DNA from 3 places in the Psychrobacillus sp. FSL K6-2365 genome. Region 1 is predicted to be linked to each of the others. Evidence: riboswitches for the same ligand, from Rfam matches in the RefSeq annotation. Region 1 holds a riboswitch; each other region holds the start of a gene.
What was found. A riboswitch is a leader RNA that binds a small molecule or an ion and turns the genes downstream of it on or off. The one in region 1 is predicted to bind thiamine pyrophosphate.
Positions count from the first base shown of each region.

Region 1 (7,833 bases):
TTGGATGTCAGGAGCAAGTAAAAATGGTCAAAACGTTCCGTTCATTGCTAATATGCCAACAGAAGAAGTATATACTGCACCACTTAAAACAGGAGTAAATGGCTATGTGAAAAATACAAAGCCTTTCGTCTATCAGGGAAATGTAATAGATGATTTTACTCTGACTTTTGAAAATGGAAAGATTACTTCTATAAAAGCTGCTACTGGTGAGAAGCTATTACAAGAGCTTATTGGAACAGATGATGGAGCGAAGTATTTAGGAGAAATAGCTTTAGTGCCACATAAATCACCTATTTCCGCTTCAAATGTATTATTCTTTAATACATTATTTGATGAAAATGCCTCTAACCATTTTGCTATAGGGGAAGCATATCCTACATGTGTTGAGGGTGCTCGTGGTTTAACTCAAAGTGAATTAGAACAAATGGGTATTAACACATCCATTGTACATGAAGACTTTATGATAGGTAGCGGGGACATGGACATTATGGGAGAACTAGCAGATGGAACAATGGAGCCTATATTCATAAAAGGTGCATGGGCTTTTTAAGGAGTTGGTCAGCTTGAAAAAATGGGTCTGTACTTTAATTATTCTAGTTGTTTCATTTGGAACTATCACAGTAAATGCCAAGGGCTCCGAAGTTTATATTGCGATTGGAGATTCCCTAGCAGCAGGACAAACACCGAATCGAGCTATAGATACCGGCTATACAGATTTAATAGCACAGAAGCTAACTAGGACTGGTCAACTTGCATTTTATTCAAAAGCGTTGGCATTCCCAGGTTATACAACTGCAGATGTGCTTACTAAGGTTCAAACGGACGAAGCAAAGAAAGCGTTGAAAAACGCTACATTAGTCACAATATCAGCGGGAGCCAATGACTTACTGCAAATGGTGCAAGTGAATTCATCAAGTGGTTCTATTGCTTATCAGCAACTCCATGCTGATTTTGCATTAAATAATGTACGAAAAAATATAGAGCAGATTATTAAAGAGGTACAGGCAATCGCACCAAAAGCCAAAATTTATGTAATGGGTTATTATTTTGCCTATCCTCATGTGAGAGCATCTCAAAAGGAAGGCATAAAAAAAGAGCTAGACCGATTGCATACAATTTTAAAATCGGAGTCTGAGATCAATGGTGCGACATATGTGTCTGTGGAAGAACCATTCGGTGTAAATGCTACTAAGTTATTACCAAATCCCGCAGACGTCCATCCAACGATGGAAGGATACCGTATAATGGCAAATGCATTCTTTTCGCAATACAACAGTGGATTAGTAGTTACACATAACGAATTGCCAACACCTAATCCGCTTACTTTTGAACAAATTTTGAATGCATCTAAAGAACAAGAGAAATCTCCTGTTTCAAAATCAGTTGAAATGGACCAATACTATTCTTTATCAGAAATGAAGCCATTAATTTAGTATTTTGAATGACTTAGTTGTTCATAAGAATTTGGACCTTACCCAATGTTTTGAATAAGTTGATGAATGTTGTGCGAACCTAAAAAAGCTGTCCTCCAAATCAAAAGAGGACAGCTTTTTAACGTACATTTTTTTTAGATTTTATGACTTTACGTATAATAGGATAAACAATTGGTGCCAATTTAATTGCTGTTTTGACTAGGTTTTTTACTTTCATCGGTATCGCTCCTTGGTTTTCGATATTAATAGTTATGTACCCTCAAACTCCAATACATAAACTCTCTCTTTATCGTAAAACTTTAATGCCTTGGACTATATTCCAAATCATTACTATTACATATACGAGCATGTAAATTGCGATAAGTATTAAAGGTCCGGCAGCCATCCATAGGGAAGGTTGTTCATTAAATCCCGATGCAACGGGGGTGAAGCTTGTAAAAACACTAATGAATAAAATTATTAACAATATTACAGGTATAATGTGGGAAATTAATGATTTTTTCGCATGATATTTTACATTAGAATCTTGTGATACAAAATAAACAATAATAGGCAATAAAAAAGGAGCAAACAATACACTAAAATAAGAAAGTGCTGATAAAATTTTAGGGTTATCCAGTCTATTCAACCTCCTTTCCTCAATTTTTAACGAAATACTCAGCTATATGTTTCATTTCTTAAATAAGGAAACTAAAATATTCTTGTAATTTTCCAGAGAGGAAATAGATACATATTCTTTTACACCATGCCAATCCCCTCCACTTGGTCCAAACTCAATTGCACCTGCTCCAGCTTCCGCGTAGAAGCGAGCATCGGCAGCTCCATGCTGCCCAAATAATACAGCAGGTTTTCCGATGAACTGTGAAGTAACATGTGCAATACGTTCGATAAAAGGATTAATGGCTTCAGTAGTTACTGCAGGAGCAGTCGCTTGAATCTTAAATTCACTTTTAGGGAATTTCTCTGCCAACTTTTTAATCTCTGAAGTAATACTCTGCATATTCTGTCCAGGAACAAAACGAAGATCATAGCTTATTATACATTCATCGGGAACAACGTTATAGCGATCACCTGCTTGTATTTTCGCCAAGTTTAAGGAAGGATAATCATAGAACTCATTGCTTGCAGTTAAAAAAGAGAGAGTGCGTAGTTGTTGGTCAAACAGAAAAGCTTGCTCAATTGCATTTTTTCCTTCCCATGGACGGCTACCATGACTAGGTTTACCTTTCAGTATTACATCAAACTGAATAATTCCTTTTGCCTGTAAACCAATTTGGAGGTGGGTAGGCTCGCCGCATATAACAAAGTCACCAGTATATCCTTGATCAACTAAAAACTTGGTAGTTTTACCGTCGGTTTCCTCATCCGTTACAATATGAAGCTGAATTTTTTTAGTAAGACTTTTAGATTCTTTAGAAAGCTCGTAAAAAGCTTGCATCATCGCAGCAACTCCTGCTTTCATATCAGCAGTTCCTCGACCATATAAAAGATCACCTTCTATAAATGGCTCGAATTGCTCTGGGTTACCTGGAACAACATCTACATGCCCATTCCAAATCATACATTCATCACCAATTCCTATTTCTGCCACTAGCATCAATTTTCCCTCATGCTGTAAGACAGTTGTATGAATTCCACGTTTTTCTAGCCAACTTTCACAGAATAATAAAGCATTATTTGCACTTTCGATTGTGTCACTTTTGATACGTACCAGATCTTTTAGTAATGTAATCATGTGAACATCTCCTTTTGCATATATTTATTTCATTAGTATAACAAATGAAACAAATAAGGTTGCATTAGGCATTTTATTCAGATACAATGAATTCGAACTAAATAATTCAAACCACAAGGGGCGCCACAATAGTGGCTGAGATAGTACCCTTTGAACCTGTAAGTTAGTGCTTGCGTAGGGATGTGGATGGAAACTGACAATCGCGCGATGTCTGGGTCTATCCCGGGGTCGTTTTTTTGTGGTCAAAAAAGGGGATTGTCATGAAAAATCAACGTGTATTAATATTAATGGAAATCGCTATTTTTGCGGCGTTAGGATATGTTTTAGATATGATTGGCTTTGGAATGCCACAGGGCGGCTCCGTAACATTCGTACTTGTACCTGTTATTTTAATGGCCTTTCGTCGTGGTATAGTTGCAGGTCTTGCTACTGGATTTTTAATAGGTGTGCTACAAGTGGTAACAGGGCGATTTTATGCAGCGCCATTATCATTTGAAATAGTTATTGCACAGGTTGCAATTGATTATTTCATCGCCTTTATGGTTGCAGGGTTCGCTGGGTTTTTAAGACCTGCATTTTTACAGGCATTTGAACAAAAAGATAAAGTGAAAATGATTACAGCGGTTGTCTTAGGAGCATTAATAGCTGCTTTTCTTCGTTATTTAGCACATGTGACTTCAGGTATTCTATTCTTTGGTGAATTTGCTGGCAATCAAAACGTCATTTTGTATTCATTAATCTATAATTCTACTTATATGATTCCTGTATTTTTAATTGCTGCTTTCATTTGTTCCATTTTATTTGTTAAAGCTCCGCGCCTTGCACTGCCGAATTCTCACTAAATATGATATGATTAGAGTACATTTAGTGAAGAAGGGATCTTGTTAAGATGATTGTACAAACTGACGAAGAGTTAGTGGCATTAAAAAAAATAGGGCGTATTGTTGCAGAAGTAAGAGATGTGATGAGGGCTGCAACTAAACCTGGTATTACAACGAAAGAACTGGATGAGATTGGCGGAAAGTTATTTACAGAGCATGGTGCGATTTCTGGACCAAAGGGTGAATATGATTTTCCAGGATATACTTGTATCTCCGTCAACGAAGAAGTTGCTCATGGTATCCCGGGTTCTCGCGTAATTCAAGAAGGCGATATTGTGAATATTGATGTGTCTGGATCTTGTGATGGATATTTTGCAGATACAGGTATTTCTTTTGTTGTTGGTGAGGGATATGAAGAGAAAGAAAAATTATGTGCAGTGGCAGAGAGTGCATTTGAACGGGCTATGTTGAAGGTGAAAGCAGGCTCTCGTTTAAACCAAATCGGAAAAGCGGTTGCTAGAGAAGCTAAAGATAATGGCTTGCATGTTATTATGAACCTAACTGGGCATGGTATTGGAAAATCGTTACATGAAGCTCCACAACATGTCTTGAATTATTATGATGCATGGGATCCTACGATATTAAAAGAAGGAATGGTTTTAGCGGTAGAGCCGTTTATTTCTGCAAAGGCAGAGCATATTGTAGAATCTGGTGATGGTTGGACATTTGTAACTCCCGATAAATCGTTAGTAGCACAGATTGAGCATACAATTGTTGTAACAAAAGGTGCTCCTATATTATTAACTAAATTAGACTAAAACAAAACGCCTTCGAAATTTACTTTTTCGAAGGCTTTTTTTAAATTAAGAATATGGATTAACATACTGCGGATTTCCGTGGGCGTTGAAGTTTTAGGAGAGTGGCGGATAGGCAATACGTCATAATATTAACAAAAAAAGGGATGCTTAGTTGTGATTCACAACTAAGCATCCCTAAAAAGTTTTAACTTTAAAGGGGTCTTGTGCTTTTCTTAAAGAATATAATCCCCACGATTAGGACGCAGCTTAGAAAAATGGATGCTGCGGTTAGGAGTAGTTCGCTAAAGTTGTGGTGAATTGCAACTCCAATGAAAGTCCAGATAAAAACAATTGGCATAAGACGGTCGAAATAATGATAACGAAAATGAAGAGCTATAGCTGTCGCAATGGTTAAGAAAATAACTCCCCAAAGTGATTTTGTCATACCAAATCCATCAAATTCATAAAACGTTAGGAGATAAGATAGGTTTGTGAAGAAACTGATAAATGTCCAACCTAAAAGGAAGGAAATTGGCAATCGATTTTTTCGACTTAAATCATCTAAAGGATAGGTTAGATACAATTTAAACAAGCAGCTTAGTAAGACTGTGAGAAAACCAAAAGTGTATCCAAACAGTTCGTAATGCCAGCTTAATATACATAAAATATATATCACAGAGGCTATTCCGTATAATAGAATACGCTTCGTAGGTATAGGACGAGAAGATTTATAATCCTTCATAATATTCCAAATCCACCAAGCTAATAATATAAAAATAACAATCCATATGTAAAACACATAATTTGCTGGAGTAAAAAATACGGGAAGTCTGTTGAATATTTCGCCACTAGTTTGACCATTTATGGGTAGTAAAATAGATAATAGTTTAACAATTACAGTAGATATAAAAAATAACATTAAAAGGATTATTTTAAACATTCAGCTGCCTCCTTCTATTTAATAAGTATACCTTTGATATATAGCAACAACAAATTAGAATTATGAATGTTATGTGACGAAAATCAAACAATCTGTATTAGAAAAACATGATATACTAGAATTCTAAAATAATTGTCAATATAGGAGGAATATTTAGATGATTGAACAAACTTATCCGGTTGTCTGGGATCTCGATCGCTTTTTTGAAGGGGGAAGTAACTCACCATCTCTAAGAAGCCATCTGGATAAAGTAAAAGAAAAGCTAAGCAGCTTTGAAACTATACTAAAAGACTTTGATTCACCAACATCTATTGCCGATGTCTCAAATATCGAGAAAATGGTTAATGAGCTAAAAGATATAGCTACTAATTTATCAGAGGGTGGAGCAGTAATTGGGTGTTTTTTAGCACAGGATACAACGGATAAGCAGGCAGCATTGTTACAGGGCGAGGTAGGGTCGCTATACGCTAAGTTCTCTTCTCAAATGCTAACCATTCAACAAGTGCTAAGTAAAACGAAGGAAACTGTGTGGGAGGAACTGCTTCAAACGACTGAACTCTCTCCTTTTGCATTTGTGTTAAATGAATGGAGAGATGAAGCAAAGCGAATGCTCTCTGAAAAAGAGGAAGACATGATTACGACACTTGGAGTGGATGGCTATCATTCATGGGGTCAACTTTATGATTTACTAGTCGGTGATATTCGCATTAAACTTACTATAGACGGTGAACAAAAAGAAATGTCGGTTGGTCAAGCAAATAATCTTAGTTCCCACGAGGATGCAATGATTCGTAAAGAGTCATTTGAAGCGTTAGAAGCTGCTTGGACAGATAAAGAGGAGTTCTTTGCGAAAACACTAAATCATATTGCAGGCTTCCGTCTTGCAATTTACGAAAAAAGAGGATGGGATTCAGTTTTAGAGGAGCCTCTTCATATTAATCGCATGAAAGAAGAAACACTAAATGCAATGTGGGGTGCTATCTCGAAAAATAAAGCTCCATTCGTAGAATACTTAAATAAAAAATCGGCAATGCTAGGCGAAAAACAAATGCATTGGTATGACTTAGATGCACCAGTTAGTACTTCTACAGAGAAAATGGATTATCAACAAGGTGCGGAGTTTATATTAAAGCATTTTAAAGAATTTGGACCGAAATTAGAATCATTTTCAAGAAATGCATTTGAAAAGGGTTGGATAGAGGCAGAGGACCGTCCAAACAAACGTCCGGGAGGATTTTGTACAGGAATGCCTGTATCAGAGGAATCACGTATTTTCATGACGTATAGTGGATCAATGTCCAATGTCTCTACATTAGCTCATGAATTAGGTCACGCCTTCCATTCATACGCTTTAAGACCAGTACACTGGATGAATCGTCAATATGCAATGGGTGTTGCTGAAACTGCCTCTACATTTGCCGAAATGATTGTAGCGGATGCTGCAGTAAAAGAAGCAAAAACAGATGATGAAAAAATTGCTTTACTGGAAGATAAAATTCAACGTAGTGTAGCATTTTTTATGAATATCCATGCTAGGTTCTTATTTGAAACTAGATTTTATGAGGAACGTAAAAATGGAATTGTTTCTGCTGCACGACTAAATGAATTAATGGAGTTAGCCCAACAAGAAGCATATGGTGATGCATTGGATACAATACATCCGCACTTTTGGGCATCAAAGTTGCATTTTTATATTACGGAAGTACCTTTTTACAACTTCCCTTACACATTTGGTTACCTATTCTCTTTAAGCATTTATGCAAAAGCTATAAGCGAAGGCGCAAACTTTGAGGAAAAATATATTGCTTTATTGCAGGACACAGCAGTAATGTCAGTAGAAGATTTAGCGATGAAACATTTAAATGAAGACATTACACAGGAAGCATTTTGGCTAAAAGGTATTGATCTGTGTATTCAAGATGTGAGTGAGTTTATCCAATTAACTAACGCAAAAGGGTGAAGGTGTTTGATTTATCTAGAAGGAGATACATGCTATTTACGAACATTAAATACGAAAGATGCACCAGCCCTAGCAGATCTTACTTATCGTAATAAGATGTATTGGTCCGTTTATGAACCCCTGCATCGGGATGATTATTACACAACT
Region 1 is NZ_JBBOOO010000001.1:3,378,838-3,386,670, reverse strand. Features, by position in the region: gene MKY29_RS17075 (aminopeptidase) at 1-550, shown strand, start outside; gene MKY29_RS17070 (SGNH/GDSL hydrolase family protein) at 564-1,433, shown strand; gene MKY29_RS17060 (DUF4870 domain-containing protein) at 1,720-2,052, opposite strand; gene MKY29_RS17055 (M20 family metallopeptidase) at 2,104-3,168, opposite strand; TPP riboswitch at 3,275-3,366, shown strand; gene thiT (energy-coupled thiamine transporter ThiT) at 3,429-4,010, shown strand; gene map (type I methionyl aminopeptidase) at 4,058-4,807, shown strand; gene MKY29_RS17040 (tryptophan-rich sensory protein) at 4,998-5,726, opposite strand; gene MKY29_RS17035 (M3 family oligoendopeptidase) at 5,884-7,686, shown strand; gene MKY29_RS17030 (GNAT family N-acetyltransferase) at 7,693-7,833, shown strand, end outside.

Region 2 (7,833 bases), 3.1 Mb from region 1:
ATAATGTCGAATATAAATAGGTCATAGTTATATTGTGCGATAAGTGTTTCGGCAGCGATAAAACTCGTGCATACATCTATCTGATGAAATCCTTCTTTTCTTAAAATGATATCTACCATGTCACCAATTGCTTGTTCGTCATCCACAACTAAAATTTTTACCTTTAACACCAATATCCACTCCAAAATTTAAGATTTCTTTAAGGTACGTTTCATACTGATATAAGCTACTTATTTTATACTAACAAATGAGCGATATAAAACTCTAGGAGGATTTCTAGTGAAAATGGAAAGAGTAAGATTGATAGACAGCCTAAGGGGTCTTAGTCTGTTCGGAATACTATTGGCAAATATGCTTATATTTCAATATGGAATGTGGGGGAAAGATGAGATTTCTTACTTCTCTTTGTCAGATCTTGACACAGGAGCATACAAGTTTATAAAAATTGTAGTAGAAGGCAGTTTTATGCCGATCTTTACATTCTTATTTGGGTACTCACTTATCAAATTGGTGGAATCTTTGAGGAAAAAAGAAGTAAAGGCTAGGTGGCATTTAGTTAGACGGTTTATTTTACTTATAATTTTTGGTACTTTGCATGGAACATACTTATGGGAAGGAGATATTTTAGCTTTTTATGGATTTATGGGATTCTTCTTATTCCTCTTTATAAACAGAAAGAAAAAGACTCTTATTATTTGGGGAATTATTTTACTTCTTTTGACAAGTGCAATGGGCTATGGAATAGTGGAAGAAACAAATGAAGAGGTAAAAGAGTTATCCTCTTATATTGTAAAAACAAATGATGTATATACAAATGGCAACTATACAGAAATAATGGATCATAGAAATAATGAAAGTCCACTATTTTTCGACGATGAATTTTTCCTCTTGTTCGTTATGATTTTAGCACCTTTTATGACGGCTCCCTTATTTTTGTTTGGGATGGCAGCAGCAAAAGGGAAACTTTTTACTAGACCTAGTTTGGAACAAAAATGGTATAAAATAGGCGTAGTTTTTTTGCCAATCGGATTAGCGTTAAAGGCAAGTAGTATACTTCTTCTACAAAATGATTGGTCTGCAATATTATTAAATGTCGGTGCACAGTTCCTTTCTCTTGGCTATATTTCTTTATTTGCACTTTTATTTGTAAGCTATTCTAATTCAAACGTATTTCATGGTTTTGAAAGTGTTGGAAAGTTGTCCTTTACGAACTATATTATGCAAAGCGTAATATGTACGACTATTTTTTACGGTTACGGCTTAGGACTGTTTGGAAATCTTGGAATGTTAAATAGTATTATTCTTGGACTTGTTATATTCGTTTTGCAGTGTGTATGCAGTTCCTTGTATTTAAAGAAATTTCAACGAGGTCCACTCGAGGTTATATTAAGAATGGGTACGAACTTCTCATGGAATGGTGCAGTGAAGAAAAGAAAAAAACGTTCGAAAAAATCTAAGAAAACAGAGATGGAAAACACCTTGGTTTAATGTAAACTAAGGTGTTTTTTCTGCAAAAATCTATCGTATTAAGTCCATTCTAAAATTTCAATGCGGTTACCAAATGGATCATTTACATAAATTCTATTTGCTCCAGGTAAATCGGTATCCACGATGAAGTGGACTTCATGTTTCATCAAATGAGTTTTCAATGCCTCTAAGTTCTCGACTTGAAATGCTGGGTGGGCTTTTTTAGCGGGTGAGAATGGCTCTTCAATACCAATATGAATTTGATAATTGCCAAATTGAAACCATACTCCGCCTCTTTTTTTCAAGACTTCAGGCTTTTCTACTTCCTGAAATCCTAAAATTTCTCCAAAGAAATGTTTCGCGATAATTTCTGAACCTTTGGGAGCAGCTAGCTGTACATGGTCTATTGATTTAAAAGCAAATGACATCATAAATCCCCCTTGTTATATTCTATTGTAATCATACGTGAGGCTAGGTCATTTGGAAAATTTATAATTTTTATACAGAAGTATAAAAATTACTTATATAACTGTAAAAAAGCTCCCACCTATTAACAAGGTGGGAGCTCATTCACATTTTCTTCAATATTTTATTCACCGTATTCTGATTGCGTGCCGTGGATGTCATACCAAGTTTTCGCTCAAAGAAAGTATTTGTAAATTTAGTTTGATGATAGGTTTTCGATAGATTAATAATGATATTGCGGCGATTCCATACGATAAATTCATCATCCACAAGGTTTTCGAGGACAGCAAGCTGTTCATCCGACACATCTTTTTCTAAGAACATTACATATACCTGTTCTTTTAAGAAAATGGGATGCTGCTGAATCTCTTCAAACGCGTCCTTCGAACGGACAACAACTGGTATGTCAAAGCCGTAAGTTTCTCGAAGAGTATTCTGCAACTGAAGCACGTCATAAGTTTTATTATCAAATATAACATTCCCAGTTTGTATATAAGTCCGTACATTTTCATAACCCATCTCTTCAAAAAGTAGCTTCAATGACTTCATGTCCACTTTATTTTTAGCACCGAGATTAATACCACGCAGTAAAGCAACAAATGACAATATCCTCACTCCCCAAATTTCACATACTTTTATATTATCGTAAGAGAGTAAGAGAAACAAAATCTATAAACGGAGCCACAACATATTCGAACAGCTTAAAACTAACACAACTAAAAATAAGCTAACTAATGCAAAGTCTACTTTCCCGATGGTAATCACATGAAAATAACTACTTCTTCGATCACCAGTGAAACCTCTCGCTTCCATTGCAAACGCCGCACGTTCTGCTTTTCGTACAGCTCCTGCAAGCATAGGAATCAAAATACGTCGTATGCCAAATAATCTTTGCAACGCATTTTTTTCCTTGTTAGCACCTCTTAATCGATGGGCCTGCCTAATTTGCACAAATTCATCTTTCAAGACGGGCAAAAATTGGTATCCAACCATCACTCCGTAAGCAATTTTGGGTGAGAGCTTTAATTGTTGCATAAGACTTAAAATGAATGTCACTGGATTCGTCGTTAAAGCGAATAATAAGGACAAGCTGGAAAATGCCATCACCCGAAAACTTAAAGATAGAGCATGATTCAATTGTGTTTGGGTAACCTGCAAATTCCAACTGGACCATACAACAGGACCCGATTGATCTTCTGCGAACACAAGTGTAGTCCAAAAATAACCGAAAGCAGTAACAAAAAAAGGAAGCATAAACAACAACCATTTTTTCCAGCTGATCTGGGTGAACAACAATTGTAGCACTAGTACGCCGATCCAAAAAACAAGTGGCGTCCAAGGATCGAAGAAGAATGCCATCGTAAACATACAAATTGTAATCGCCAAAAATTTAATCGAAGGATTCATCTTATGCAAAGCATTCTTCATGACCTATCACTCCTTTCGGGCGGAGTAGGTGATGATCCATTAACAATTGCCTGTCTTCCCATACAGCTTCAGCGTTAAACTTTCCAGTTAATTGGCCATCTTTCATCAATAAAACCGAGTCAGCTAAATAATGAGCAAACTCCATATCATGCGTAACGATCAAAAATGTGGTACCTTCACGCGCACGCTCATCGATTAAATGGAATAATTCGAACAAAGCTGCTGAGTCCTGGCCAGAAGTTGGTTCATCCATTAGAATAATTTCTCTACCATCACAAAGCATTGCTGCAATAGCCACTCGTCGCTTTTGTCCATGACTTACTGAAAATGGATGGGAATCCGCAATAGGTAACAGCTGCAATCTAGTCATCATTTCCATTGAACTTTTTCCACCACCAAAACTAACTTCATCTAACACATTTTGTGTGAGAAATAAAAACTCAGGAGATTGAGGGACATATCCTAAATTTAGAGGTACTACAGTCCCTGTAGTAGGAATTAGCTGACATAATGCTTTCAACAAAGTAGATTTTCCGCTACCATTTGGTCCGGCAAGTACTGTTACTTCTCCATGATTTAATGTGAAAGTAGTTTCTTTCAAAAAAGGCATTGCCTGTACTTTACTAACGACTAGCGAATTATTTTCTTGTGTACTGCTTGTTCGTTTTTCTAATTTAGAAGTTACTTTGCCATTATGCAAGGGAATTTTTCTTTCGAAAAAGTCCTCCCATAAATCCAATCGATGCTCAATAGCTATAATTGTCATCGGTCTTTTTTGTTGTAAATTATCTAACCACTCCACATACTTTTTGGCTGTGAAAGGGTCTAAATGGGAGAGTGGTTCATCTAGTAACAGAATTTCTGGCTCCATTATAAGTGCACATGCAGTGGCAATACGTTGCTTCTGACCACCAGAAAGTTTTTGTATGATTGCATAGCGAAACTCAGTTAAATCGGTTAGAGTCAGTACGTCAGAAATTCTTTTCTCCATTTCATCGCGTTTAGTATGCAAATTTTCAAGTGTAAAAGCAAGTTCTTCTTCAACTGTTTGCATGCAAAATTGTGCATCAGGGTCTTGAAAGACTGTCGCTATGCGATGGTTTATTTCCCCGGGAATAAAGGAAAGGCTCTCTTTCCCAAAAAGTTTTATTGAACCAGACAAAATACCATCGCAATTATCCGGATACAATCGATTGCATAAATACAGTAAAGTCGTTTTCCCACATCCACTTGGACCAGTGATGACTATACGTTCCCCTCGCAAAACAGTAAACGAAAGACCCTCCAGTATCCATTTTTCCTCGTCAGGATAACGAAAACTTACTTTCTCAAATTCGATAACTTCATGCACGAACTTCACCTTTTTTCGATCGAGAAATGGCATATCCACGAAGAGAACCAGTTGCTAGTAGACCATCTGCTACTGCTTTTCCACCGACACCGGCAAGCAAAGCACCACTTACTATACGAATTCCAAGCATTAATGCAACATAACTCGTGCTGAACACTGTAAATCCACCTAGAAAGTATCCATAAGCAAAACTAAAGATTGACGATCCAACACCAGCGAGCATCAGAACCCATAGATCAAAGCGTTTATATCGTGTAGCAGCGAAAACTGCTTCAGCACCTAGGCCTTGGATAACTCCCGAAAGTATTAAGCGGGGTCCTACAGCATTACCTAATAATACTTCAATCGCAGCTGCAATCGTCTCGGAAACGACTGCTGCACCAGGTTTGCGGATAATATACATACAAATAATTGATACTATAAACCAAATTCCAAAAATCCATTCATACGCAATTGGACCGATGAACCCAGCCCAAATATTGCCGACATGCAAGAACAATAGATAAACAATACCAAAGACAACCGCAAACAAGGACATTAGTACAATCTCTTTTAACTTCCATGATTTCAGCATATCAGCGACCTCCGTGAGAAGGGCTATTAAGACTCATAGAAACTGTCATGACCAGATGCTTATGTTTTTCTGAGCGTGCATTCGTGAATGCTTCTTCATAAAACGCAAACACATCGTGTATATCACCATGAATACCACTTGCATAGTGCATCGATTCATTGAATACACCTTGTTCTTTAGCACGATCTACTTCACGATAAATAACGTCCATGTAATTGGGATTATTCATCGGATATAGCGCAAATTGAGAGGAAACATATTGTTTTGTAATATCTGTGTTGGCGATTATATCGCCCTTATCTAGATAGGCATCTCCAGCAGAGTCACCTGGGCAACCAGCAGAGAAAGTGCCAGATAAAGCAACATGTACACCTGTTTTAGCTGCATGTAAAGTTAGAGCTTTTGCTACATTAAACACGTGCACTTGTTTCCCGCGAATGACTGTCGACACATCATCCGTATGCATCCACACATTCGACGTATCCGTCTCCTTCAAAGCTTCTTTAATTACCTTAATAAAATCATTGTTCATCGGATGTAACGAAAAACGAAATCCGATAATTGGGCTTAATCCACATTCCATTTGTAAAACCTCCTAAATTTTTTCATAAAAAAAGGCCACATCCGTGAAGATGCAGTCACTAATCCAATACAAAAATATTAGGAAAGTCACCGCACTTCCTCACGCAGGTATTATCCTGATCGAGTAATAAGGGATCGGAGCTAAAAAGCTCTCATCACAGCCAAAGTGGGCACCCCTAGTGCAGAAAACGGTATGTAGTTTTTTAAAAGACTAGAAAATATGTGCTGTTACGCATATCTATCTAGTTCAGCACCTAGCTCGCTTGAGACGCTTCGGAATTTCAGCAAAGGCATAAGGACGTCTTTACGTGAATTTCTATCCAGAGCCTGCTTCTGCGCAAAGCTTATCGCAAAAGAACATTGTTGAAGCTAACATAGGTGCTCGCACTTTTCTTATGTGCCCAAAGTATAACGTAGCTATTAAAAGATGTAAATATGTTTGCAAAATTTCGTACTTTCGTCCATGATTTGGTTAATACAACAAAGGGGGAAGAAGTTATGGACAAAATATACATTACACGTAAACTACCTGAAGAAATCGTCGAGCCTTTAAGGGCGAAATTTGATGTACATATGTGGCATAGCGAAAGTATTGCGATGACATATGAAGAAATAAAAATAAATGCTAAAGGTGCACATGCTTTATGGACGATGCTATCTGATAATATCGATCGTGCACTAATTGAAAGTCTGTCAAATTTAAAAGTAATTAGTAATTTTGCTGTTGGCTATAACAATATAGATGTGGAAGCTGCAAAAGAACAGGGTATTATCGTAACTAATACGCCGGGTGTATTAACAGAGACAACAGCAGACTTAACATTTGCTTTATTGTTAGCGACAGCTCGAAGAATAACAGAAGTAGAACAAGAAATTCGTTCAGGTAATTGGACGTCCTGGTCGCCAATGCAATATACAGGCATGGATATTTTCGGTGCAACGCTTGGTATTGTTGGGATGGGTCGTATAGGAGAAGCAGTTGCGAGGCGTGCGAAAGGCTTTGACATGAATGTGTTATATCATAATCGATCTAGAAAACTAGAAGCGGAAGAAATGTATGGTTTTACTTATGCTGAATTAGACGACTTACTAAAGCAATCTGATTTTGTTATACTTCTAACTCCACTTACTCCAGAAACAAAAGGACTTATAAGTGAACGTGAACTCAATCTTATGAAGAATACTGCAACAATTATTAATGTCGCACGAGGGGGCATTGTAGATGAACAAGCTCTATTTAACGCATTAACATCTAAAAAAATATGGGCTGCTGGACTTGATGTATTTGAACAAGAACCTGTGCCGTTAGATCATCCTTTGTTGACATTACCTAACGTAACTGTGTTGCCTCATATTGGCAGTGCTAGTATTCGAACTCGTCAAGCAATGATGCAATTGAACGCAAAAGATATAGAAGCAGTGTTAGAAAACAGAGAGCCTCAGAATAGAATTGTATAATACTTAAGCGGTGGTCCTAAAATTTAGTGACCACTTTTTTTATTAATTTATAAAACCAATTATCTCTCATTTATAGAAATTACATTTAATATCCCTTCCTAAAAGTAGAAAATTCAATAAATCCCAGATTGAATCATAATACCTACAAAAAATATCTTAAATTACATAATAAATACCATAACTCTATAACTAATAGTCTGTAAATATAATTCTTATTACTCGTAATTATTGAATAATATACGGTTTTTAACCATCTCTTATTTGCTTCACTTCATAAACTCTAGTAACATGGGAACTCATAAAATAGACGTACCAGAATTTTGGAAATTTGGGGGCATAGTTCTATAATAATATTCAAATGATTAAACTTGAGAAAAAAGGGTATGTATTGGAGGGTAGGACTATGTGTCTATTTTAATAAATAGAGAAAAGGGGAAAAATAATGAGGAAAATTATGTTGTTTATTTCTTTGTGTGCATTTTTAGTACTAGGTGCATGTAGTAGTGAA
Region 2 is NZ_JBBOOO010000001.1:265,163-272,995, forward strand. Features, by position in the region: gene MKY29_RS01335 (response regulator transcription factor) at 1-170, opposite strand, end outside; gene MKY29_RS01340 (DUF418 domain-containing protein) at 286-1,488, shown strand; gene MKY29_RS01345 (VOC family protein) at 1,527-1,895, opposite strand; gene MKY29_RS01350 (DUF1697 domain-containing protein) at 2,038-2,538, opposite strand; gene MKY29_RS01355 (energy-coupling factor transporter transmembrane component T family protein) at 2,602-3,360, opposite strand; gene MKY29_RS01360 (ABC transporter ATP-binding protein) at 3,341-4,711, opposite strand; gene MKY29_RS01365 (ECF transporter S component) at 4,704-5,285, opposite strand; gene MKY29_RS01370 (YkoF family thiamine/hydroxymethylpyrimidine-binding protein) at 5,287-5,868, opposite strand; TPP riboswitch at 5,948-6,055, opposite strand; gene MKY29_RS01375 (2-hydroxyacid dehydrogenase) at 6,366-7,325, shown strand; gene MKY29_RS01380 (glycine betaine ABC transporter substrate-binding protein) at 7,768-7,833, shown strand, end outside.
Region 2: another riboswitch for thiamine pyrophosphate. It lies ahead of MKY29_RS01370 (YkoF family thiamine/hydroxymethylpyrimidine-binding protein); the one in region 1 lies ahead of thiT (energy-coupled thiamine transporter ThiT).

Region 3 (7,833 bases), 890 kb from region 1:
ATTATTAAATTACACGAAAAAGGAAAATGCATTTTATAGGCATTTTCCTTTTTGTATTGGCTATGCTAATGAACGTTCTTGATAATGAATAAGAAATGCTTTAATACAGAACATTATTCGTTTTAATTTTCCTTAATTTATACATTAAAAGGACACCTAGCAAGGAGCCGCTAATACTCGACACCAGAAATGCCGGCATAAAGAAAAAGAAAGCCGCTTCTGTTCCCATTAGTATCCGTGCATATGGTACCGCCACTACTGACGCTATGATTCCGGTACCAATAATTTCTCCAGCGGCTGCAAGCCATAGTCTTCCTGAATGAATGTAAAGAATTCCTGCCAAAAATGCCCCGATCATCCCACCAGGAAATGCTAATAGCGACCCTGTTCCTGTTAGTACTCGTACAGCACCAGTCAGAAAAGCAATTATTACCGCTGGCACTGGGCCGAAAAGCACCGCTGCCATAACATTGATAGCATGCTGAACTGGATAGGCGCGTGCTATTCCAGTGGGAAGGTACACGAAAGCGGAACCGGCAACTGCTATGGCGACAAACATCGCCATAAGTACAAGCTGCTTGGACTTCATACTACCTTCTCCTTTCGCTTGAAGCCTTGAATTTGTTTATTTGCATCGCTATATCTTTAGCCTCTGCCAAAGCTGAAATCACCGCAACACCCGCTGCTCCTGCTTTCCAAACAGCTCTTGCGTTATCTGGTGTAATCCCACCAATACCTACAACGGGGATTTCTGAGAACAGCTGAGAAATCTCCATGATTCTATTAACTCCAGCTGGTGCCTGGGCATCATGTTTCGATTGGGTTTCGTAAACTGGACCTACTCCCAGGTAATCAGCTCCCTCTTTAACTGCGATTTTCGCTTCCTCCATAGAATGGACCGAAACACCAATGATTTTCCCTTCTCCAATACGAGAACGGACCGACGCGCAGTCAAGATCCTCCTGCCCAACATGGACCCCGTCAGCTCCAATCATGCATGCTAGCTCGACGTCATCGTTTACGATGAAAGGCACCCGATGAGTATTACAGAGCTTCTTGCATTCCAAAGCAAATCTTCTCAATGCATCTCCTTTTAACGCAAAGGGCCCTTTTTCCCTCAACTGGAAAAGACTGATTCCTCCAAGAAGTGCTTGTTCAAGAAGCACAAGTGGCTCTTTTCCTTTGACGTTGGCAGTGCCCATAATAAAATAAATAGCAGGTTTACTGAACAAGCTGCACCTCCTCCTTAGTGCCGAATTTATGATATGCTGCATGATTCGTAGGTCCATGTCCAGCACCGATATTTAGAGGATGGGAAATAGCCGCCTGTATAAACTGTTTTGCTGTATATAAGGATTTCTGCAACGGATTTCCTTTAGCCAATTCTGCTGTCAATGCGGCTGAGAAAGTGCAACCAGTTCCATGCGTATGGTTAGTATGAATCCGTGGTGAGCGCATTGTTAAAGTGTCGCCATTCCGGTGCAGATAAAAATCCTCTGTAAAGTTTATGTCTGTACCATGTCCACCTTTTATCACCACTGCCTCGGCTCCTGTCGCTAAGATCCACTTTGCCGCTCTTAACCTGGAAACAGAATCATGGATTTCCAAGCCACTTAAGACTTCAGCTTCTGGAATATTTGGCGTTACAACTGTGGCTAGCCGCAGCAAACAATTCATCAACGCATCTACCGCTTCCTGCTGTAAAAGAGAAGCTCCCCCTTTTGCAATCATGACCGGATCGACGATGACGTTCTGCCATCCGTACTTCTTTATTCCCCGGGCTGCTTCTTCAATAATGTCCGCATTGAATAGCATTCCTGTTTTTAATGCGGAAATCTGAAAATCTGTGCCTATAGCCTTCAGCTGATTTTCTACTGCGGTTCTATCCATCGGATAAATACCAGTGAGGCCAAGTGTATTCTGAGCTGTCACTGCTGTAATAACTGAAGTTGAATAAACCCCAAGCTCCTGGAATGTTTTGATATCTGCTTGAATTCCAGCTCCGCCTCCAGAATCAGATCCTGCAATAGTCAAAACTTGTTTGATATTTCCCATATCGCAACCTCTCCTAAACGGATTCAATTATCATAATTTCCTTGTGGCTTTGATGCCAATCCATCCAGAAAAGCAATCTGGAAGCTGCCCGGCGCTTGTGAATGTGGAGCTACTTTTTCTCCGCACATTGCATAAAAGCGTAGTGCCTCTACAGTAGCAACCATAGGTTGACTTGGCGATGTTGCCAAAAACGCTGCCACCACGCCACTTAAAAGACATCCCATTCCAGTCACAAACGACATAAGTGGTGTACCATAAGGAATCTCCTCCACGTCTTCACCGTCAGTTACAACATCAATTTCACCAGTTACCGCAACGATCAACTTATATTTCCGTGCCATCTGCTTTGCAAGTTCGACGACATCTACATTTCCCTCTCCAGCATCAACGCCTTTTGCCTGCCATTCAACACCGGCAATTGCTGCCAGTTCCCCGGCATTGCAACGAAGGACGGTAATGTTAACATCTTCTATCAACTGACGGATAGCCGATAATCGGAAGGGGGTTGCACCTGCTCCCACAGGATCCAAAACGATTGGAATGCCCTTACTGTTTGCAGTTTTCCCTGCTAAGAGCATACTGCTTAAAGTAAGTTTATTTAAAGTCCCTATATTAAGCGACAAGGCATCAGCTAACATGGCAAGTTCCTCTACCTCTTCGTATGCTTCTCCCATAATTGGAGAAGCTCCGAGTGCTAATAGCCCGTTTGCTTGGAAATTTGAAACGACGTGATTAGTAATACAATGGACTATAGGCCGTTTTGTACGTAATGATGCAAGCATAGTTACACCTCCGCCTTACTCGAGACATTTACTGACCAAGTTTCCATCGTCCATGCTTGTTCCCAGAAATTCCATTCATAATAGCTGCTCCTGCGAAATCGATCTTTCAATTCCTGTCGCCGTTTTTCAGGTAAATTCACTGCGAGGTGATCCATTCGGGTAATCTGTTCATTAACAAGCTCCTTGAACCATTCTGATCCATATGTTGCAATCCATTTTTGATAAATGGGATGTTTTGGAGTTGCTTCTTTCAATCGTTCACCTATTTCATAATAAAGCCAGTAGCATGGGAGAATTGTAGCTAACACATCTGCAAGATCTCCTTCTGCTGATCGGTACATATGAGAAACATATGAATATGCAGTTGGAGACGGCTCAAACGTAGCCCAGTCCGTTTCCTTTACATTAAGCAATTCCATAAACGATTCATGCAAAGCCATTTCTGCGGCGCAGGTTTGTTCGGAATGGTATGCAAATCTTTTCGTTGTCTCCAAATCCGTAGCTTTTACCGCCCCGATTGCCTGAACTTTTGCAAAATGTGTTAAATAATAGGCGTCTTGCATGACGTAATACTTGAACACATCAAGTGGCAATGTTCCTTTCTCTATCCCTTTCACAAACGGATGGTGGAAACTCGCTTCCCATAAATCATTGCACTCATTCCTTACTTCTTTGCAAAATGTCATTTTTCTCCATCTCCTTTTTGGCAAATAAAAACACCGCTTTCCAGAAAAGGAAAGCGGCGATTAGTAAGCAGAAGAAAATAAAAATAAGCATACGTTCGCCCACTTCCCTCCGCTGGTATGATCCAGATCAGGTTCAAAGGGTCCAAGCTCTGCTTGTCTCAGCCGTTAAACGGCTCCCCTAGTGGATAGCGATATTCTTTTGTCAAAATCACTATAGCATAAAAGAAAAAATTATTCAAAAATTCCAGAAAATTTTTACGAGTTTACCAAATTTGTAGAGTACACCTTTTCCGATAATCTAAAGAGGGGCTAAAGAAATTTCTCTTTAGTCCCTCACCCTCAATGTGTAGACCAGCATTGCCTATCTCTAACCTAATTGGTTCGCACCCATTTTAGTATTATTAAATTATATAACACTACTTTCGGCCTTCTTCAGGTTTGAATGTTTTACAGCACGTATCTGCAGAATGACCTGCTTCCTCAGAAATAGTGCGGTAATCAAATTCAGAAGCAAACTCTGTATTATTGTGTTTTGCATGGTAATCCATATCTATTTCGATTTTTTCTGCTCCACAAACATTTCCTTTTGCATGGAAAATACAATTTGATACAGTACATTTCACTTCTACATTTGGCATAACTGTCCTCCTCATTGAGATTTATTGAGAAGTATAAAAATGAACTCCTCATAGATTATCTTGTCCAATTCAACGTTATTAATTTATATAAGATGTTTTCTTTCTGCAAATTTTGGTTCCTCACTCTTAACTTTTATCAACTTTTACCCCATTACGCAGTTTAGTCAATATATAAATGCGCAGTATCTTTACATTCTATTAATTGTTCTGTATTCTTTTCTAAAAAAGTAATATATTTATCGGATAATGCATTTCCAAAGCTAAATCGTTTAACTCCTAACTCTTTAAGCTTGTTACAATTCGTTAGTCCCGGTAAAGATAATACATTAAGTGGAGCTTTTATTTTCAATGCAACTTCTCTTATATCTTCTTCTAATTTCATTCCGGGAACAAAAATTCCACTAGCTCCACTTTCTACATAGGATTTTGCTCGATCAATTGTTTCCAACAGAGGATTTTCCCTCTGAAAATAAGTGTCAGTTCTAGCATTGATATAAAAGTTTTTAAAACCATTTGTATCTAAAGCTATTCTTATTTTTTCTAATAGGTTGCAGTGTTTAGATATTCCTCTTAACCCTTTCTGCTTTTTTAGTGAATCCTCAATATTGATACCTACAACTCCAATATCTGCGGTTTTCAAAACGTTATTAATAACAATCTCCACGTTTTCACTATAGCCTGCCTCAATATCCGCGGAAACGGGTATATTCACATTCTCAGCAATAGTTTTTATGATTGATAAATGTCTATCAAAATCAATTAATTCACCATCAATATAACCAAGGGAATTAGCAATCCCCCAACTCGTCGTTCCTATAGCTTTGAACCCTACTTTCTCGAGTGTTAAGGCCGATAATAAGTCCCAAGCATTTCCTAAGAATAGTAATTCTTCGGATGTATGAAGGTCATTAAATTCTTGTATTTTAGTCATATTTGCTCCTCCTAACTATTGTTGTACCTTATATTAACAAGTTATTTACAACCACTTCGACCTCATTCTTGCCCTTATGGTCCTAGCGATCAAAAAAGAGAAGCTTTTACAAGAAAGCGTTTTGTTAGGGAAATGACTAAGTTCGTAGAATCATGGACCTTTCTGAACTACTGACTATAACTAAATTCTGTGGACCTTCGACCATGTTCTAAGATAGAAAGAAAATGAGTAAAAGGCATACAATTTCTATATAAATAAAAAAAGACCCTTTAATCTATCTATGGACAGATTAAAGGGTCTATGTTGTATTTCTAATACTATTCATTATTACTCAATTCTTTAATTCTCTATTTTTAATTTAGCCTGTTAAATCTCTTCATTATAGAAACATTGTCATTAGTTAAAAATGTTACTAAAATTCCTAAATAAGCATTGATGCTACATCTAAAGAATTAACTATAGACCTGCTCTTTTTTGCTTAGACCAAGGGCTTCTGCGGTTGAAGTATGAATTTCGTCCAAAAGCTCGGGGTTGTCCATTAATGACACTCCGTAAGATGGAATCATCTCTTTAATTTTTGGCTCCCATTCTTGCATATGTTGTGGGAAGCATCTACCAAGAATTTCAAGCATGGCATGAACAGCTGTAGAAGCACCTGGAGAGGCACCTAGTAATGCTGCGATTGAACCGTCAGCGGCAGTAACAATCTCTGTACCAAATTGAAGAGTTCCTTTACCACCGGCTTCTGTATCTTTGATGACTTGTACACGTTGGCCTGCTACTACTGTATCCCAATCCTCCAGTTTAGCATTCGGTATAAACTCTCGAAGCTCTTCAATACGCTTTTCTTTCGATAACATAACTTGCTGGATTAAGTATTTTGTCAATGACATCTCTTTGGCACCTGCCGCCAACATAGTTACAACATTGTCCGGTTTTACGGAAGTTACCAAATCAAACATGGAACCCGTTTTTAAAAATTTTGGCGAGAAACCAGCAAATGGTCCGAATAGCAACGACTTTTTATTGTCGATAAATCGAGTATCTAAGTGTGGTACAGACATTGGTGGAGCACCAACCTTAGCTTTGCCGTATACTTTAGCATGATGCTGCTCTACCACTTCCGGTTTGTTACACACTAAAAATAGTCCGCTTACCGGGAATCCTCCAATATGTTTTCCTTCAGGAATACCAGATTTTTGTAGTAGATGAAGACTACCACCACCACCACCGACGAAGACGAAGTCCGCAGTGTGGTTTTCGATTTTGCCTTCTGCGTTATTTTTCACTTTTATTTCCCACTTGTTATCACTCGTACGTTTAACATTATCTACACTACTATTAAATTTAATCTCAACGTCTTTAGTCATTAAGTGGTCAAGTAACATACGAGTTAAAGCACCAAAATTAACATCCGTTCCAGAGTCTATTTTTGTTGCTGCAATAGCCTCATTAACTGGACGATTTTCCATAATAAGTGGTATCCATTCCATAAGTTTTGCTGGATCATCTGAAAATTCCATCCCTTGGAACAGGGGATTTTGTGACATTGCTTCGAAACGTTTCTTTAAAAACGCTACATTTTCTTCTCCCTGTACCATACTCATATGAGGCAATGGCATAATAAAGTCTTTTGGATTATCTATTAGCTTACTATTAACAAGATAAGACCAAAACTGCATAGATAGCTGGAATTGTTCATTTATATTGATAGCTTTGTTAATATCTACAGAGCCGTCTGGTTTTTCAGAAGTGTAGTTAAGCTCGCACAGTGCAGCATGACCTGTACCTGCGTTATTCCATTCGTTAGAGCTTTCCTCACCTGCTTTATCGAGCTTTTCAAATACTTTAATATTCCATTCCGGTTTTAATTCTTTCAGCATTGTCCCCAAAGTAGCACTCATAATTCCGGCACCTATTAAGATTACTTCTGTTTTAGTTTCTTTGTTGATCATATTAACCTTCCTTACTCCGTATATTTGTATAGAGGATGTATACTACTTAGGCATAACAATATGTCAAGTTGAATTACAGGAATACATCTTTTTGTCTACTATAACCATATCATATATTAGAATTATTTATTGATAAATTATCTTCTATTATAAGCTATTTGAAAGCGATTTAAAAGCTAGTAAATAGTGAGAAGTTCATCTGGTAAGACCTAGAACACCAGGAATTCCCAAAGTATAGATGAGGATTCCAAATGATAAATAATTATTAAAACTCAATAAATTCATTAACTATTTAACTTCCTATAAATCCCCACTAATTGTTCCCTTTCCTCCTCTGTTAGCTTTTCAAATAGCTTCCTACGCAGTAATTGGCCCTCTTGGTTGGCTCTATAAACCATATCAATACCCATATCGGTAATTTGTATATAGATAATTCTACGGTCAAACTCATCCGTTAATCTAACTGCTAATTTTTTCTGTACAAGTTTTTCCGATAAGTGCGTTAGGGTGGCAGGAGTCAGTCCTAGAGACTTCGCAATATCTGATGGTCGACTTTTTCCTTTTGCCTGTAAATGACCAAGAACAAGAATATGAGATACACCTAGCTCTTCATTGAACGTCTTATTCCACTGAATGATTAAGTTATTTGTAAAGTTATCCATACTATGGATTAATTCAAAAATTGTTTGTTCTTTCATAAGAAATGTTCCTCACTTTCAATAAGTAAAAGCCCCTAATCAAAATTAGGGGCTACTTTAGCATACGCATTATTGAGCTGAGAATCCA
Region 3 is NZ_JBBOOO010000001.1:4,264,962-4,272,794, forward strand. Features, by position in the region: gene thiW (energy coupling factor transporter S component ThiW) at 101-589, opposite strand; gene thiE (thiamine phosphate synthase) at 591-1,289, opposite strand; gene thiD (bifunctional hydroxymethylpyrimidine kinase/phosphomethylpyrimidine kinase) at 1,222-2,055, opposite strand; gene thiM (hydroxyethylthiazole kinase) at 2,079-2,837, opposite strand; gene tenA (thiaminase II) at 2,840-3,523, opposite strand; TPP riboswitch at 3,611-3,713, opposite strand; gene MKY29_RS21665 (DUF1540 domain-containing protein) at 3,940-4,161, opposite strand; gene MKY29_RS21670 (isocitrate lyase/PEP mutase family protein) at 4,322-5,092, opposite strand; gene MKY29_RS21675 (malate:quinone oxidoreductase) at 5,545-7,071, opposite strand; gene MKY29_RS21680 (MarR family winged helix-turn-helix transcriptional regulator) at 7,332-7,745, opposite strand; gene MKY29_RS21685 (SDR family NAD(P)-dependent oxidoreductase) at 7,815-7,833, opposite strand, start outside.
Region 3: another riboswitch for thiamine pyrophosphate. It lies ahead of tenA (thiaminase II); the one in region 1 lies ahead of thiT (energy-coupled thiamine transporter ThiT).